DNA from 4 places in the Virgibacillus sp. Bac330 genome. Region 2 is predicted to be linked to each of the others. Evidence: riboswitches for the same ligand, from Rfam matches in the RefSeq annotation. Region 2 holds a riboswitch; each other region holds the start of a gene.
The links. Region 2 has a riboswitch for S-adenosylmethionine ahead of D9780_RS18355 (methionine ABC transporter ATP-binding protein). Riboswitches for the same ligand answer to the same signal wherever they lie in the genome.

Region 1 (4,171 bases), 990 kb from region 2:
CGCTAGTCCTCCAATTAAAGTGTAAAGTGTCCTCACTAGATTGCCTTTACACATGATTTCGACTTTTATTTCCATTATCCTGCCTGTTAGTAAAAAGTAGTTTTCCTGTGCGTTGTAAACCGGAAATAAATTCGTTAGTATAGACATGTACTTTTTTAGTATGCAATGAAAAAAATAATTGCTGTTAGAAAAGGTATAGTACATATGGAAGATGCGACGTGGGTGCCTGGGAATACGCTGTAGAAACTTGGACATTAGGGATCGATTCAGCTGATCGAGAGGAATTTGAAGATAAATTAAATGAATACGAAAAACAAGGTTGGGAATTAGTAAACGTTTTTCCTCAAATTGGAGGTAGTATGAGGGATATTAGTGTGAACTTTAACCAAATCTCTTTAAATGAAAAGCGATATAAAGAATGTAAAATGTAGAAAGATGTTCAAATTATATTTAAAGGAACTCCCCGTCATTGCTCTGATGGGAGTTCCTCTCTAAATTAAAACTTGTCAGCGGATGATATTTTTAAAAATGCTTATCCAACAACCCTCTAAGCCTTGGAGCGGTATTCTAGATTATGTTTTTTCAACGTTTTGTCAGTACCAAATAAAAAGTGCTTTTCCATATTTGGCGAGTATTTGGAATTAACCGTTTCTTTACCGACAGCTTCTGCAACAGCACGTAACATTGCAGGCGATGCGCCACAGCATAGACCAATATAGTTCACACCGATGTCTTTTGCTTTTTTCGCCCAAGCTGCTAATTCGTAGCGGTTGTGGTAAAGTGGATCAAGTGCCGTTGGGAACGTCGTTTCTGTAGGTAAATGGCAACTGCAACCTCCATCCGGCAAATTGAAAAAGGTTGGGTGTGCCTCTGTTGTTCGATAAGGTATTGGTAATGCCCCAATATAACCTTTGACTGCCTCTCTTATTTTAGCTACAAAGGGCTGGATGGTATCAGGGCCACGGAAGCAATTCATTCCGACGACGAGCGCTCCTTTTTCAGATAGTAATTGGCAAGCTTCCTCCACGGTATACCCGTCCCTTAGAATGTTTTCGCCCATAAGACCAAAAGTGATGACGGCTGGGAGTTCTTGTTTCGTAATTTCTTCTAAAGCGATTAGAGCTTCTTCATAATAATAAAATGTTTCTCCGTTTACGAAATCAACACCTTCTTCTTTACACCATTGCACCATCTCGGCGAAAATACTCCTTACTTGCTCTTTGGAAGCTGGGTCATTCGGATCGAAAATATTCGTGTTAGAAATATTTCCAGCAACGAGTGCTTCTTCTACAGGATGTTCTTTGGCGACTTCTTTTGCTAGCTGAATGGCGTTCCTGTTTAACGGCTCGAGCAATTCTTCCTTACCAATGATTCGCATCTTCTCTCGGTTTCCGTTGTAAGTAAATGCGAGTACGACGTCTGAGCCTGCATTCATAAAATCGCGATAAGCTTGTTTCAGAGCTTGCGGATTATCTAATGCGACTTCTGGTACAAAAGAACCTGCTTGTAAATATCCTCTGCGCTCTAATTCAAATAAATAACCTTCCCCAACAATAACCGTACCTTCCTGTAATCTTTGTTGTAAGCTGCGTTTCATGTTAAACTCCTCCTTTTATTTTGAAAGCTTTGCTTCGTAAAAAATGTGGTACAAAGTATATAGCAAGAGCCACCACTTCGATATTTACTTCATGGTAAAATTACCTCCCCCTTTCATTAAAAAATCGTTTTTTTAGTTGCTTCACCTATGTGAGCTTCCATCGCGAATTATTGGAACATAAAAACCCCCTTCTTATGAATAAGAAGAGGATAGATTCCAAATGGCGACTCTTCTTATCTTCAAGCGTTACGCTTCTGGAATTAGCACAGTGCAAAAGATGCCTGTTGCTGAGGTATCAAAGGGCCAGTCCCTCCACCTCTCTGGATAAGATAAATCCTATAAAGTTGTGGAATAATAAAGATTTACAGTTGACGGTTAAAGAAACCATTAAATTGAAGTTTGTAAATTATTATTATTCTGAATGTAAGTTATACTATAAACGGAAAAAAATTCAATGTCAACCTATTTCGAAAAAATAGTTATGGTTAGCTTTGGGTGAGAGCTAGCACCCTATTTATTATGAATTAAATAAAACTTAGTTATAAAGCCCCGTCAAGCCCAAATTTAAAATGCCTGTAATGCGTTCTGCAAATCATGTTTTAAATCATTCACATGCTCTATTCCGACAGAAAAGCGTAATAAACAGTCATCAATGCCACGCTTAGTACGTTTATTAATGGGAATATCCGCATGTGTTTGTGTTGATGGATACGTGATAAAACTTTCCACACCACCTAGACTTTCAGCGAAGGTAATCAGTTGTAATTGCTGTAAAAAAGGATCTACACACTTGTTATCATGTAAACGAAAAGATAACATACCACCTTTGCCAGGATAAAGCACCTCTTTTACTGCTTGATGGTTGTTTAAAAAATGGGCTAACTCTTGGGCATTTGTTTCGTGCTTTTCCATACGCAAGGATAGCGTTTTTAATCCTCTAATTAACAACCAACTGTCAAATGGAGAGAGTACTGCCCCAGATGTATTATGCATTATAGCAAGTTGTTCACAGATCGGTTCATCGTCGGTAACTACTAAACCAGCTAATACGTCATTGTGCCCACCAATATACTTTGTTGCACTATGAATAACAATATCAGCGCCAAGTTCTAAAGGGCGTTGCAAATAGGGTGTAAGGAATGTGTTGTCAACAATAAGCAATAGATCATGTTTTTTAGTTAGATGAGCAATAGAGGTAATATCTATTTCCTGCATTAATGGATTTGTCGGTGTTTCAATAAATATTGCTTTTGTTTTATTCGTTATATTTGTTTCCGTTTCTTTGAAATTGGTAAAGGGATCATAACAGATGTTAAAATGGTATGCTCTTGTGTACTGTTCCAACAAACGATACGTCCCACCATAAATATCTTCTGAAGCAATGATTTCATCACCAGCTTGAAAAAGGGAAAGAACAAGCTGTATAGCTGCCATGCCTGAACTACAAGCAAAAGCTTGCTTACCAGATTCTAACTTCGCAACACCTTCTTCTAACAGGGATCGAGTTGGATTTTTCGTGCGACTGTAATCATACCCGGTTGACTGTCCAATGCCATCATGTTTGAATGCAGTTGATAAATAAATAGGTGGATTAACTGCTCCAGTACGAAGATCACTTCGGTTTCCTAGTTGCACCATGCTAGTTTCACGTGTTTGTTGTAACACTTTATCATCTCCTTAAAAATGGTTACAAGGAGAGGATGCAAAAAACCTCTCCTTGAAATAAGAAGAGGTTTCCTAATATGTTGAAAAGGATCTTCTTCTTATCTTCAAGCGCTATGCTTCTGGAATTGGCACAGTACCGCATGCGGTCTGTTGCCGAGGTATCAAAGGGCCAGTCCCTCCACCTCTCTGGATAAGAAAATTTTTATTAAATTTTAAAAGATTGAATTTTAGAATACAATGAAGTTCCATAAAAGTCAAGGGGATTTTGTCTCCACAATTTAAGGGTTCGGCTTCTTCCAACTGTGGTGAATCTTTTTTGTGCTCGAAACGTAGCCAGAATAATATAGTTTTTGCGGAAGGTTCTCATCGTGGTAATCATTCACCAAAAGATTATGAAAGATGTATAATTGGAGGAATGAACTTGCGTAGCCAATGTATTTGCTCGTAGAATAAAAATAAAAAGGTTATGCTCGTCGCAAATCCGCACGCCCCCGCGCTTGAAATCGCTCATGCTCGCATGAAATACGCTCGCTCCTGTCCGGAATGCGCTCATGCTCGTCGCAAATCCGCACGCCCCGCGTTGAAATCGCTCATGTTCGTCGCAATCTGCACGCCCCGCGCAGAAATCGCTCATGTTCGTCGTAATTCCGCTCTCTTCTGCGCTGAAATCGCTCATACTCGCATGAAATACGCTCGCTCCTGTCCGTAATGCGCTCATGTTCGTTGCAAATCCGCACGCCCCGCGCTTAAAATCGCTCATGTTCGTCGTAATCTCGCTCGCTCCGCGTTGAAATCGCTCCTGCTCGTCACAATCCGCTCTCTCCCGCGCAGAAATCGCTCATGTTCGTCACAATTACGCTCTCTCGCACTGAAATCCGCTCATGTTCGTCGTAATTCCGCACGCCCCGC
Region 2 (4,171 bases):
GTTTTTTGTATATACACTATAGGAAAGTATAAAAGTTTAAAGGTTTATAGTATAAGATAAACTACGCCTTTCGCCATAAGGACTTGGCGACAAGCCAAGTTTTTCTAAAAGTTATAGGTTAAAAATGGCTCGCATTGTTAAAACGTGTTTTAAACCTATAGAAGAAAGAGTTATAGTATAAAACGTTTAGCACTCTTTTGCCTAAGAAATTAGCGACAAGCTAATTTCTACTTAAATAAGGGATCCATTTTAATATTAATCATATAAGGAGGAACTCAAATGTTAGATATGAAATTTCTACGTCACCATTTCCAAGAAGTAAAACAAAAATTAGCGCATCGTGGTGAGGATTTGTCAGAATTAGATCATTTTGGCGAGTTAGATGAAAAGCGTCGTCAACTGATTTCCGAAACAGAGCAGTTAAAAGCGAAGCGAAATGAAGTATCGAAACAAATCTCTGTACTAAAACGAGAAAAGCAAGATGCTGAGCTTGCGATTAAAGAAATGCGAGAAGTAGGCGACCAAATTGCTGAGTTGGATAGTGAATTAAAGCAAATTAATGAACATTTAGAACAAATCATGTTGTCTATTCCTAATATTCCTCATGAAAGTGTACCAATTGGTGAAGATGAAGACGATAATGTCGAGGTGCGGAGTTGGGGAGAGAAGACGCCATTTTCCTATGAGCCAAAGCCTCACTGGGATGTAGCAACAGACTTAGACATCGTTGACTTTGAACGAGCTGGCAAAGTGACTGGGAGCAGGTTTGTCTTTTATAAAGGACTTGGTGCAAGATTAGAGCGTGCATTATGGAACCTTATGTTAGATTTCCATGTGGATGAACATGGCTATGAAGAAATGTTGCCACCGCAAATTGTGAATCGAACTAGTATGACTGGGACTGGGCAATTACCTAAATTTGCTGAAGACGCCTTTAAACTAGAAGAATGGGATTATTATTTAGCTCCGACTGCAGAAGTGCCAGTAACAAATTATTATCGTGATGATATTTTAAAGATAGATGATTTACCGAAAAAATTCGCTGCATTTAGTAGCTGTTTTCGTTCTGAAGCAGGGTCTGCTGGCAGAGATACAAGAGGTCTGATTCGTCAGCATCAATTTAATAAAGTCGAGCTTGTCCATTTTGTTAAACCGGAAGAGTCCTATGAGACATTGGAAGTGTTAACAAACCATGCAGAGAAAATATTACAGTTACTAGAGCTTCCTTATCGTGTGATGAGTATGTGTACCGGAGATTTAGGCTTTACAGCTGCTAAGAAGTACGATATAGAAGTATGGATTCCTAGTCAGCATACGTATCGGGAAATTTCTTCTTGCTCTAATTTTGAAGACTTCCAGGCTAGACGGGCTAATATTCGTTTTCGTAGAGAAGCAAAAGCAAAACCAGAATTTGTGCATACTTTAAACGGTTCTGGATTGGCTATTGGTCGAACTGTTGCAGCTATATTGGAAAATTATCAGCAAGAGGATGGGACGGTTGTAATTCCAAAAGCATTGCGTCCATATATGGGAGGAAAAGAGGTCATCAAATAAGTGAATGCAACCATTTACGTGTGAGCCAAATGGTAAAAAGAAGAGCAAAGTCGTATTCTTAGTTTATTGACGACGACTGGAGGAACGGTTCATGTCGACGAGTTTTATTGCAATAACGGCATGGCGATAGCCAATCTTTTCTAAAAAAACTGTTTGACATGTAAAGGAAACCATAGTATGATTTAACACAATATCTTGTTTAAAAATAAATATAATAATTCTTCTTATTCAGAGAGGTGGAGGGAATTGGCCCTTAGAAGCCTCGGCAGCGGACTCGTAAGTAGTACTGTGCTAAATCCAACAAGCAAACATGCTTGAAAAATAAGAAGTGGAAACCAATAGATTGGAATTCCCTTCTTATTTCGTATAAGGAGGGATTTCTTTTTACCCAATAGGAAAGGATAGAATTTTCAGTTTACAATTTAAGCAAAACGATGGTGTTACTGCAAAAAAAATAACATACTTCTTATCAAGAGAGGTGGAGGGACTGGCCCTTAGAAGCCTCGGCAGCGGACTCATATGAGTACTGTGCCAAATCCAGCAAACAAGTAGTTTGCAAGATAAGAAGAGGAAATGTATGAATAATACCTCTTCTTATGGAAGGGGTATTTTTTATACTAAAAATGAAGAGTTTTAAAGTATAAGAAAAACTACGCCTTTCGCCATGAAATTAGGAGACAAGCCAAGTTTTAATACAAAATGATTAGAACATCTTTATTAATTGTGGCAAAGCTAGATGTATGGCAATTGTTTCACATGGAACAATTGCCATACAAAGCGATTTTAAGTGAAAAAGAATGGGGGATTGGTTCGATGATTATATTTGATCAGGTAACGAAAATTTATGAAGGAAAAGGTCATTCTGTAAAAGCATTACAAAACGTGGATTTACAGGTGAAAAAAGGAGAAATATATGGCGTGATTGGATTTAGTGGTGCAGGAAAAAGCTCGCTCATTCGCTGTGTAAATGCTTTAGAACGCCCGTCATCTGGAAGAGTAATCGTGGATGGGAAAAATCTCTTACAATTAACTGCAAAAGAAGTACGTGAAGCAAAACGAAATATCGGTATGATTTTTCAACATTTTAATCTTTTACATTCAAAAACAGTGTTTACGAATGTAGCGATGCCCCTACTAGTGGCAAAACGCCCTAAAGAGGAAGTGAGAAAAAGAGTATTAGAGTTACTCGCTTTTGTCGGTTTAGAAGATAAAGCAAACAGTTACCCCGATCAGCTATCTGGAGGGCAAAAGCAACGTGTAGGGATAGCCCGTGCTTTAGTGACGAATCCGAAAGTGCTTTTATGTGATGAGGCAACATCTGCACTTGATCCAGAAACAACAAAAGCTATTCTTCAACTGTTAAAACAGGTAAATCAAGCATATGGAGTGACGATTTTAATGATTACGCATGAGATGAGTGCCATTCGAGAGATTTGTGATCAGGTTGCTGTTTTAGATCAAGGAAAAATAGTGGAGTCGGGCAGTGTATTTCAAGTATTTTCAAAACCAAAAACAGCGATTGCTGCTAAGTTTGTACGTTCTGTGATGAATGACCATATACCAGAGTCGATTTATGCTTTACTTCGTGAACAGCGAGAAGACCGGCATATATATCGCATTGTGTTTGTCGGTAATAGTGCAGGCGAGCCTTTATTATCACAAGTTGCTAAAACGTATACCGTAGATGTCAATATACTGTATGGCAGCATTACAGAATTACAGGGGATTCCTTTTGGCAATTTAATCGTTCAATTTTCAGGTGCGGAGAAGGAGATGAAACGTGCTTTGCTACATATTCATCAACAAAAGGTTACTGTAAAGGAAGTGTTAGCAGATGTTAGTTGATCAGGAACAACTCTTACAAGCTATATGGGAAACGGTCGTCATGGTTGGCGTATCATTGATTTTCTCCTTTTTTATCGGATTGGTATTAGGTGTGTTACTAGTTGTAACGAGAAAGGGGCACCTTTTGGAAAATCAAATTATTTTCACTATATTAAACGCAGGAATAAATATATTTCGTTCTATCCCCTTCATTATTTTAATGGTAGCCGTTATCCCATTCACAAGACTGATTGTTGGTACTTCGATTGGAACTGCCGCTGCCATTGTGCCAATGATATTATTTGCTGGTCCTTATATTGCTAGATTAATTGAAAACTCGTTACTAGAAGTTGATCAAGGGGTTATAGAAGCAGCACAAGCCATGGGAGCAACGCCATGGCAGATTATGACTCGTTTTCTTTTACCAGAAGCATTAAGTTCTTTATTATTAGGCATTACGATTGCAACGATTGGTTTAGTAGGAGCTTCTGCAATGGCTGGGGCAGTTGGTGGTGGAGGCCTTGGTGATTTAGCTATAACATATGGCTACCAGCGTTTTGATACGGTTGTGATGCTCCTTACTGTAGGGATCCTTATTATTATGGTACAAGGATTACAGTCCCTCGGAAATTACTTAGCCAGACGAGTGCGACGAAGATAATAAAATTGACTGGGAACGTGGTAGGATATGCTCAGAGGAATACGTAGTAAGCATGAAAACAGGTGGATGAGTAAAAAACACTTGAAAATATATACGAGGAGAGTTTTTATGAAAAGATTAGCCATTTTATTC
Region 3 (4,171 bases), 1.5 Mb from region 2:
TGCTATGGTAATACTTTATATAAAATTCCTTTTGGGATGAGGAAACATAAGTTAACCCTTAAAACTAGGGCCAGCATTAGCAATATCTTCACGAGCTTCCGTAAATTGTTTGAAATTCTCATGAAATTTCATTGCAAGCTGTTTTGCTGTTTGGTCATAAGCGGCTTTATCTTGCCACGTGTTTTTCGGAATTAATACTTCATCTGGGACTCCAGGCACATGCATTGGAATCTCCAATCCGAAAACTTGATCTTTTGTTGTTTCTACGCCATGTAATTCTCCTTCTAGAGCGGAATGAATCATAGCACGTGTATAAGATAGCTTCATACGCTTTCCTACACCGTAGGATCCTCCTGTCCAACCAGTATTAACGAGGAAGACATTTGATTGATAGGCATCAATTTTCTCCCCTAGCATAGCGGCATATTTAGATGGTGCTAACGGGAGGAACGGAGAACCGAAACAAGCTGAAAAGGTCGCCTGTGGTTCTGTTACGCCTCTTTCTGTACCTGCTAATTTACTCGTATAGCCACTTAGAAAGTGATACATAGCCTGTTCTTTTGTTAATTTACTAATTGGAGGTAATGTTCCGGACGCATCTGCAGTTAGAAAAATAATTGTATTCGGGTGTCCTGCCATACTAGGAATTGCAATATTATCCATGTTCTCTAACGGATATGCTGCGCGCGTGTTTTCTGTTAAGCTTGTGTTATCATAATCAGGAATTCTAGATTGTTCATCTAAAACGACGTTTTCTAATACTGTACCAAATTTAATGGCATCATAAATTTGTGGTTCCTTTTCCTGAGATAGATTGATACATTTAGCGTAACATCCGCCCTCGATATTAAATACACCATTAGGACCCCAACCGTGCTCATCATCACCAATTAGACGACGATATGGGTCAGCGGATAGCGTAGTTTTTCCTGTTCCTGACAAACCAAAAAATAAGGCAACGTCACCTTCATTACCTACGTTAGCAGAGCAATGCATCGATAATACATTACGTTGTGGTAATAAATAGTTCATAACGGAAAAAATAGATTTTTTAATTTCGCCAGCATACTCCGTTCCACCTATTAATACAATACGTTGTTTAAAGGATACCAGAATAAATGCTTCTGAATTTGTACCGTCTACTTTTGGGTCAGCTTTAAATGTTGGTGCAGATATAACAGTAAATTCTGGCTGATGCTTTTCTAGTTCTTCCTTCGTAGGTGTGATAAATAATTGTCTGGCAAAGAGATTGTGCCATGCATATTCATTAATCACTTGCAAAGGGAGACGGTATTCATGGTCTGCTCCAGCATATCCTTTAAAATGAAAGATTTCCGACTTGTTTTTTAAATAGGCAACGACTTTTTGATAAAGCTTATTGAAAGTCTCTTCGTTAACGGACCGATTTACCGTTCCCCAATCAACATACTTTTCGCTCATTTCATCTTCTACAATAAATTTATCTTTAGGAGAGCGACCAGTATAAGCTCCTGTTTCAGCTTGAACAGCACCAGTTGCTGATAACTTTCCTTCATTTCTAGCTAAAATTTTTTCTACAAGTTGTGGTACAGATAAATTCGACAACAAATGAGGATGTGCATATAATTCGGTTACAAATGATTTTTCTACCGTTTTCATTAAAAATACCTGCCTTTTAACTCAAATTTATTCATGTTCATGGAAGAAGAACGTATTTCATGTGTTTAATCTGTAAATAGTATAACACATTTATTCAAATAGTCCATACTAAATGTGATGAAATATAAAAAATTAAAGAAGAATTTATATGCATCTCTGGTTTTTCTTACATTATAGAAAAGTACAAATTTTAGGTTTTGTAGATTTAAGAGAAAAACAAGGCTTTCTCATAAGACTTGGTGACAAGCTAAGTTTTCTACTAGTATGTTGGTAAAGTGATTGAAAATACACCCAAATTAATTGACAGAAACCTACTATTTCGGTAAGCTGAATTGCGAACGGATCTCTTATTCAGAGTTGGTGGAGGGACAGCCCCGAAGAAACCCAGCAACCATCACGCATTTGTGAAAAGGTGCTAACCTGATGCAAGGTCATACGAAACCTTGAACAATAAGAGCGAAAGGATCGCTATTCCCTTTCCTCATGATAAGCAGGAAGGGATTTTTTATACTGTAGAAAAGTATAAATTTTAAGCTCATAGTATAAGGAAGACTACCGCTTTCGCCATAGGAACTTGGCGTTTAAGTCAAGTTTTTCTATTGTTGAATGGATACAGGCAATCTAGCGCAGGATAACTAGAAGTATTTGTTCTTGTCATTATATATGCATATCTTATAATAATGTCATTTTAGATTTCTTTTGTTTATCGTGTGTCAGAGAAAACACCAATTAAGTAAATTTTCACGTTATATAGAGTTCCGTATCTGATTTTAAAGGAGGAAGTAGCAAAATGGCTACGAATCGACGTTTATTTACTTCTGAATCTGTAACAGAAGGTCACCCTGATAAAATATCAGATCAAATTTCTGATGCTATCTTAGATGAAATATTACAATCGGACCCTTATGCACGTGTTGCATGCGAGACAACCGTTACGACAGGTCTTGTATTAGTGGCAGGTGAAATATCTACGACTACTTATGTTGATATCCCAGCAGTCGTACGGAAAACAGTTGAAGAGATAGGTTATACGCGAGCAAAATTTGGTTTTGATGCCAAAACTTGTGCTGTATTAACGGCAATAGATGAGCAATCTCCAGACATTGCTGGAGGCGTAAATAAGGCATTGGAAGCAAGACAGGGACGAATGAGCGAGCAAGAAATCGATGCTATTGGAGCTGGTGACCAAGGTTTAATGTTTGGATTCGCTTGCGATGAAACGGAAGAATTAATGCCACTACCGATTTCTTTAGCACATAAGTTAGCTAAACGTTTGGCAGATGTTCGTAAAAGGCATATCTTAGATTACTTGAGACCAGATGGAAAAACACAAGTAACCATCGAATATGGAGAAGATGGGCAACCTATTCGAGTTGATACCATCGTCATTTCCACGCAGCACCATCAAGATGTAACTGTGGAGCAAATTGAACAAGATTTACTGAAGCATGTTATTTCTCCAGTAGTCCCAGCACATTTGTTAGATAAAACAACAAAATACTTTATCAATCCAACTGGGCGATTTGTGATAGGTGGTCCACAAGGTGATGCAGGTTTAACTGGAAGAAAAATTATTGTGGATACGTATGGTGGTTATGCACGACATGGCGGTGGAGCATTTAGTGGTAAAGATGCAACGAAAGTAGATCGTTCTGCCGCTTATGCAGCAAGATATGTTGCAAAAAACATTGTCGCTGCAAAATTAGCTAAAAGTTGTGAAGTTCAACTAGCTTATGCAATTGGTGTAGCAGAACCGGTGTCAATTGCTATTGATACGTTTGGAACAGGAATCGTTCGTGAAGATGTATTGGTTCAAGCTGTGAGGAAGTTGTTCGACCTTCGTCCTGCTGGGATTATTCGTATGCTTGATTTACAACAGCCAATATTTAGAAATACAGCTGCATATGGTCACTTTGGGCGTACAGATGTTGTATTTCCTTGGGAAAAAACGGATAAAGTAGAAGAATTAATTGCATTAGTAAAAGAACAGCAGTAGAGTGAGCAATAGCATGACTTTTCGGTCGCTGGAGAGGTCATGTTTTTGTTTTACTGTAAGGAAGGGGAAGAAAGAGGTTTCTATCATGCTTTTTTCTCAGGTTTTTGGTTTGTGAAATGTGATAAGCAGACCAACAAGCGATAACTCGGTAGTTGTAAGATTTTCCATCCCGTTAAGTGGAAGTTTGAGGAGTGTTATAGTTGATACGGTTAAGCTAACGGAGGAAAAACACGGAGACTCTTCGAAAATGATGGAGGTGTTTCACTTACGTAACTTTCCTTGTCCTGTAGGAAAGCGTAGCGGGAAGACGCCGCAGAAAAAAAGCGACTTCTTTATTCGAGGAGCTAAGCGCCAGACCAAGGGAAGTGTAGTGTTTTTCCGTAGCGGTCACTAAAAATGTACATAAATAGAGTGCTGGAAATATAGAGGTTATAACTATGTCGAGAAAAACTTGACACATACCAAGTTTTTCTAAAAGTTTTTAACGAACGTTCGGTGTGGTATGATAGTAATGAAAAAATGATGCGTACCATACGT
Region 4 (4,171 bases), 1.6 Mb from region 2:
CACATTCACATAAGTAGATTCATCGCCTTCAATAAATAAACCGTCTTCTTCTGGCTTTAGACCAGCATCAATAGCATAGTTCGTATTAATAGCTACAAGGGCATCCTCTTCCCTTTCATAGTATTCTGGAAGGACAGCAGCCTCATATTCAGGTAAAAAAGTCAAGTTTTTTGGGTTTTCTACTATATCATCAACAGTAGCACGTGCTTTGTCTACATCTTCATCTATTTTAATAAGTCCTTGTTCTTCAAACAAAGTTAAAATTCGCCCGTGATCTGGCACGGAGTTACTCATAATAACTTCCGTTCCTTCTGGAATATCCTCCACACTAGATATGCCTTTGGAATATACACCCATCGGTTCAATATGAATACCAGCAATATAATCTAAATCGTAACCTGTATCATCAATTGTTTGCTCAAGAAAGGGGATGTGTTGATAATAGTTAGCATCAATTTCTCCATTCGCAAGATCATCATTCGGTAATACATAGTCTTGGTATTCACTAATTTCCAGTGTGATCCCTTCTTCTTCTAAAATCGGCTTTGCTTCTGCTAATATTTCTGCGTGTGGTACACTTGAAGCCCCGACGGTTATTTTATTATCATCTTTTTCTTCTCCCCCACCACAAGCAGTTAATAAACCACCTAAAGCAGTAAGGATTAAAATGGAGAGAATATATTTTTTCATGTTGACACACTCCTCTTTCAAAGTTTCTATTTGCATACACTTGTCAAAATTACACTTCATTATAATAATTATTAATTTCCTTTATCTTTTATCTAATTTGCGTGTAATATAATCACCAATAAATTGAAATAGAAATACAATGAGCACAATAATAACGGAACAAAGTAAAACAATATCAAAATCTCTACGTTGAAAGCCTGAGTAATATGCATAGCTCCCCAGGCCTCCTGACCCAATTGCTCCTGCCATTGCTGTATAACCTATTAGCGCAATGGCAGTAACGGTAAGTCCTGAAATTAAAGCTGGCATTGCTTCTGGTAACAATACTTTAAAAATAATTGTTCGGGTCTTGGCGCCCATTGCTTTAGCAGCCTCTATGACACCTTTATCTACTTCTCTTAAAGCAATTTCCACCAACCGTCCATAAAACGGCGCGGCTCCAATAATTAATGCCGGGAGCGCAGCGTTAGGGCCTCTTATCGTACCAACAAGAAAATCAGTAAATGGGAATAACAATAATATTAATATAATAAAAGGAATAGCACGGAATACATTTACAAATGTGGCCGTGATAAAGTTAACCCATTTATTTTCCCACAGTCCCCCTTTATTAGTGAGAAATAACAGTAACCCAAGTAAAATCCCCAAAATAAAGGTTCCAATTAAAGCAATAATCGTCATATAAAATGTTTCTTTCGTTGCTTCTACAATGTCTTCTACTTTAATAGTAGCAAATAAATCAGCGAACACCGCGGATCACCTCTAACTCTACGGAAGTCTTTTCTGTTACGTGTTGAATTGCTTTAGTAATTTCTAATTCTTCACCAGTCATTTGGATAAATAGCGTACCGTACGCACCGGCCTGCGTTCGCGTTATTTTCCCTTGTAAAATACTAATGTCAATGTTATACGCCTTTACAAGCTTACTAATTAAAGCGTCGTTCGTTGTTTCGCCTACAAAATGGAGACGAATTAACTTACCATTCTCAAATGCGCGAACTAAATGTTCAAACTCATTCTCGGCTTCTGCATCCCCCATTAGCTGTTGAACGAACTTTTTCGTAACATCTTTTTTGGGGTGTGCAAACACATCCAATACATTACCATGTTCTACCACTTTTCCATTTTCCATCACGGCTACCTGCTTACATATTTTTCGAATCACATGCATTTCATGTGTAATTAATATAATCGTTAAGCCTAGTTGCTGATTTATATCTACAAGCAAGTCCAAAATAGAATTCGTTGTTTCTGGATCTAATGCGGATGTTGCTTCATCACATAATAATACGGAAGGCTTGTTTGCTAATGCTCTCGCTATGCCAACCCGTTGTTTTTGCCCACCACTTAATTGCGAAGGGTAGGTCGCTTCCTTCCCGGATAAACCGACCAAATCAATGAGAGATTGAACACGTTGGTTCCGTTCTTCTTTTTCAACACCTGCTATTTCTAATGGGAAAGCTATATTTTCTTTTACAGTACGTGACCATAACAAATTAAAATGCTGGAATACCATGCCAATATCTTGTCTAGCTAACCGCAATTCATTCTTTTTTAATGCTGTTATTTCTTGATTACGAATAAAAATCTTACCACCTGTAGGTTCTTCTAAACGATTCAGTAATCGCACAAACGTACTTTTTCCTGCACCACTATAACCGATCACACCAAAGATATCTCCTTGTTTAATCGAAAGGGTTACATCGTCAACAGCCGTTGTTTCTGTCTTGTTTGCAGTAAAAACTTTACGCAAACCCTCTATCGATATCACACTTAGTCCTCCTTTTTGTCCCTTTACTATTATGCCCACATCAGCAATTAAAAACGCCTTTCTGCAAGAGAACAGAAAGACGTATACATGTCAAAATGTCCCCTCATCTACCAAGACATAAGCCTTGCAGGAATTAGCACCTTTCAAAATAAAACATTTATTTGAAGGTTGCCGCGGGTTCGTAGGGCCAGTCCCTCCACCGCTCAAGATAAGAGTTAATTATTATTTAATTGGAATAGAAATCATAATAACACGTTGCTTGCTATCTGTCAATGTAATTTTACTATCGAAATGAAAACAATTCTGGTCTATGCATGATCAAGTGTTGGTATATATTTGCTACATCACGAAATGCATACATTTTTTCAACGAGCTCTCCATCTTTCTTTATAAGCAAACAAGGAACACTTGCTATTTGATGCGTTTGCATAAATTCTGGATGTAGTGATGCATTCATTTCTAAAAATAGCTCTTGCTTTTGCATTTGTTCCATTTTAAGCAACATACTTTTAGCAAGATTACACGTTCCGCAAAGTGGTGTATAAATATAAAGAAAGTAATTGGATTGCTGTAGTTGCTCTTTTGTTACTTGTTGCAAACTATCACCTTTTTACTTTAAATTAAATCAGAAATATAGGATTAACCGCTATTCGTTTACTCACTAAAACTTGAGCTAGTACATTTTCAGGTGTCGTAGCTACTTCTCTGTATTCGCTACTTACATATACATGTTCTGCATGTGGCAATTCTCTTGCTAGTTGTTTACGAAGCTTGATGCCAGAAGGATCTTCGTCGACAAGAATAAAAACATCCTTATCATCTAAACCATATTCTTCCAACATGTGATCAAATCTCTCTACTCCAAGCGTTCCATTTGTGCAAACAATGGTGATCTCTTCGGCAATCACTTTATTCACTTGCTTCTTATCAGTCAATCCTTCTACAATCATAACCTTTTCTGATCCATTTGTAATCATCACACAGCACTCCTTGAAAAATCAAGCAACAAGCTTGCAATAAAATATATTTTATTTACTTTAGCTGTCTTTCAATAGTGCAAACCTAGCTGGGAATATATACTACTTACAAAAGGATAACTGCATAGCTAGGAGGCTTTTTGACTATTGAATGTATACATCATTTAGCAGGACGTCATCTCTGTACTATAATGCTTGTTTTCATATTACCTATAAGTTTACTCCTAGTTTATGTGGCAGACGGACAATTATTAACAATCTTATAAACAAAGTTGATTGCAAAGCATTGCAATCAGCTTTGTTCACACACTATAAGAAAGTATCAAGTTTTTCAGGTTTATAATATAAGAAGAACAAAGGCTCGGGGCGCCTGGTTAGCAACGTAGAGAGTGGAACGAATCAACGAAAGTTTTAGAAAGCATACTCCTGCAAGCCCGTCTTTAGTCGGCCTTCCTATTTCGCACGAATCAATGATGACTTAGCTTAGGGCAATGGTGTGAAGTTGCCTAGTTGCTGGCCACTGGAGCCGGACGTGGCTAAATAACTTAGTTAGTTTATCCACAGCTGCTAAAATTTATAATTTCCTAGACCAAAACAAAGGCTTTCGCCATAAGACTTTGGCGACAAGCCTAGTTTTTTTAATATTTATTCACTGATAATTTCTTCGTAAGCTTCCGCAGATAGTAAGTCATCCAATTCTGTTTCCTTCGTTGGTTCAACAACGACCATCCAT

Region 1: it holds a riboswitch for S-adenosylmethionine, as region 2 does, so the genes downstream of both, D9780_RS13705 (homocysteine S-methyltransferase family protein) here and D9780_RS18355 (methionine ABC transporter ATP-binding protein) in region 2, are expected to answer to the same signal.
Region 3: it holds a riboswitch for S-adenosylmethionine, as region 2 does, so the genes downstream of both, metK (methionine adenosyltransferase) here and D9780_RS18355 (methionine ABC transporter ATP-binding protein) in region 2, are expected to answer to the same signal.
Region 4: it holds a riboswitch for S-adenosylmethionine, as region 2 does, so the genes downstream of both, D9780_RS10815 (methionine ABC transporter ATP-binding protein) here and D9780_RS18355 (methionine ABC transporter ATP-binding protein) in region 2, are expected to answer to the same signal.

The regions. Positions count from the first base shown of each region.
Region 1 is NZ_CP033048.1:2,961,936-2,966,106, reverse strand. It holds gene D9780_RS13710 (DUF4177 domain-containing protein) at 219-431, shown strand; gene D9780_RS13705 (homocysteine S-methyltransferase family protein) at 548-1,597, opposite strand; SAM riboswitch class I at 1,828-1,928, opposite strand; gene D9780_RS13700 (methionine biosynthesis PLP-dependent protein) at 2,162-3,262, opposite strand; SAM riboswitch class I at 3,358-3,459, opposite strand.
Region 2 is NZ_CP033048.1:3,950,795-3,954,965, forward strand. It holds gene serS (serine--tRNA ligase) at 280-1,554, shown strand; SAM riboswitch class I at 1,776-1,882, shown strand; SAM riboswitch class I at 2,018-2,121, shown strand; gene D9780_RS18355 (methionine ABC transporter ATP-binding protein) at 2,368-3,399, shown strand; gene D9780_RS18360 (methionine ABC transporter permease) at 3,389-4,039, shown strand; gene D9780_RS18365 (MetQ/NlpA family ABC transporter substrate-binding protein) at 4,148-4,171, shown strand, end outside.
Region 3 is NZ_CP033048.1:1,032,609-1,036,779, forward strand. It holds gene pckA (phosphoenolpyruvate carboxykinase (ATP)) at 52-1,638, opposite strand; SAM riboswitch class I at 1,983-2,095, shown strand; gene metK (methionine adenosyltransferase) at 2,429-3,634, shown strand.
Region 4 is NZ_CP033048.1:2,315,526-2,319,696, forward strand. It holds gene D9780_RS10805 (MetQ/NlpA family ABC transporter substrate-binding protein) at 1-690, opposite strand, end outside; gene D9780_RS10810 (methionine ABC transporter permease) at 772-1,440, opposite strand; gene D9780_RS10815 (methionine ABC transporter ATP-binding protein) at 1,430-2,461, opposite strand; SAM riboswitch class I at 2,562-2,676, opposite strand; gene D9780_RS10820 (thioredoxin family protein) at 2,745-3,059, opposite strand; gene D9780_RS10825 (toprim domain-containing protein) at 3,082-3,438, opposite strand; gene gcvH (glycine cleavage system protein GcvH) at 4,084-4,171, opposite strand, start outside.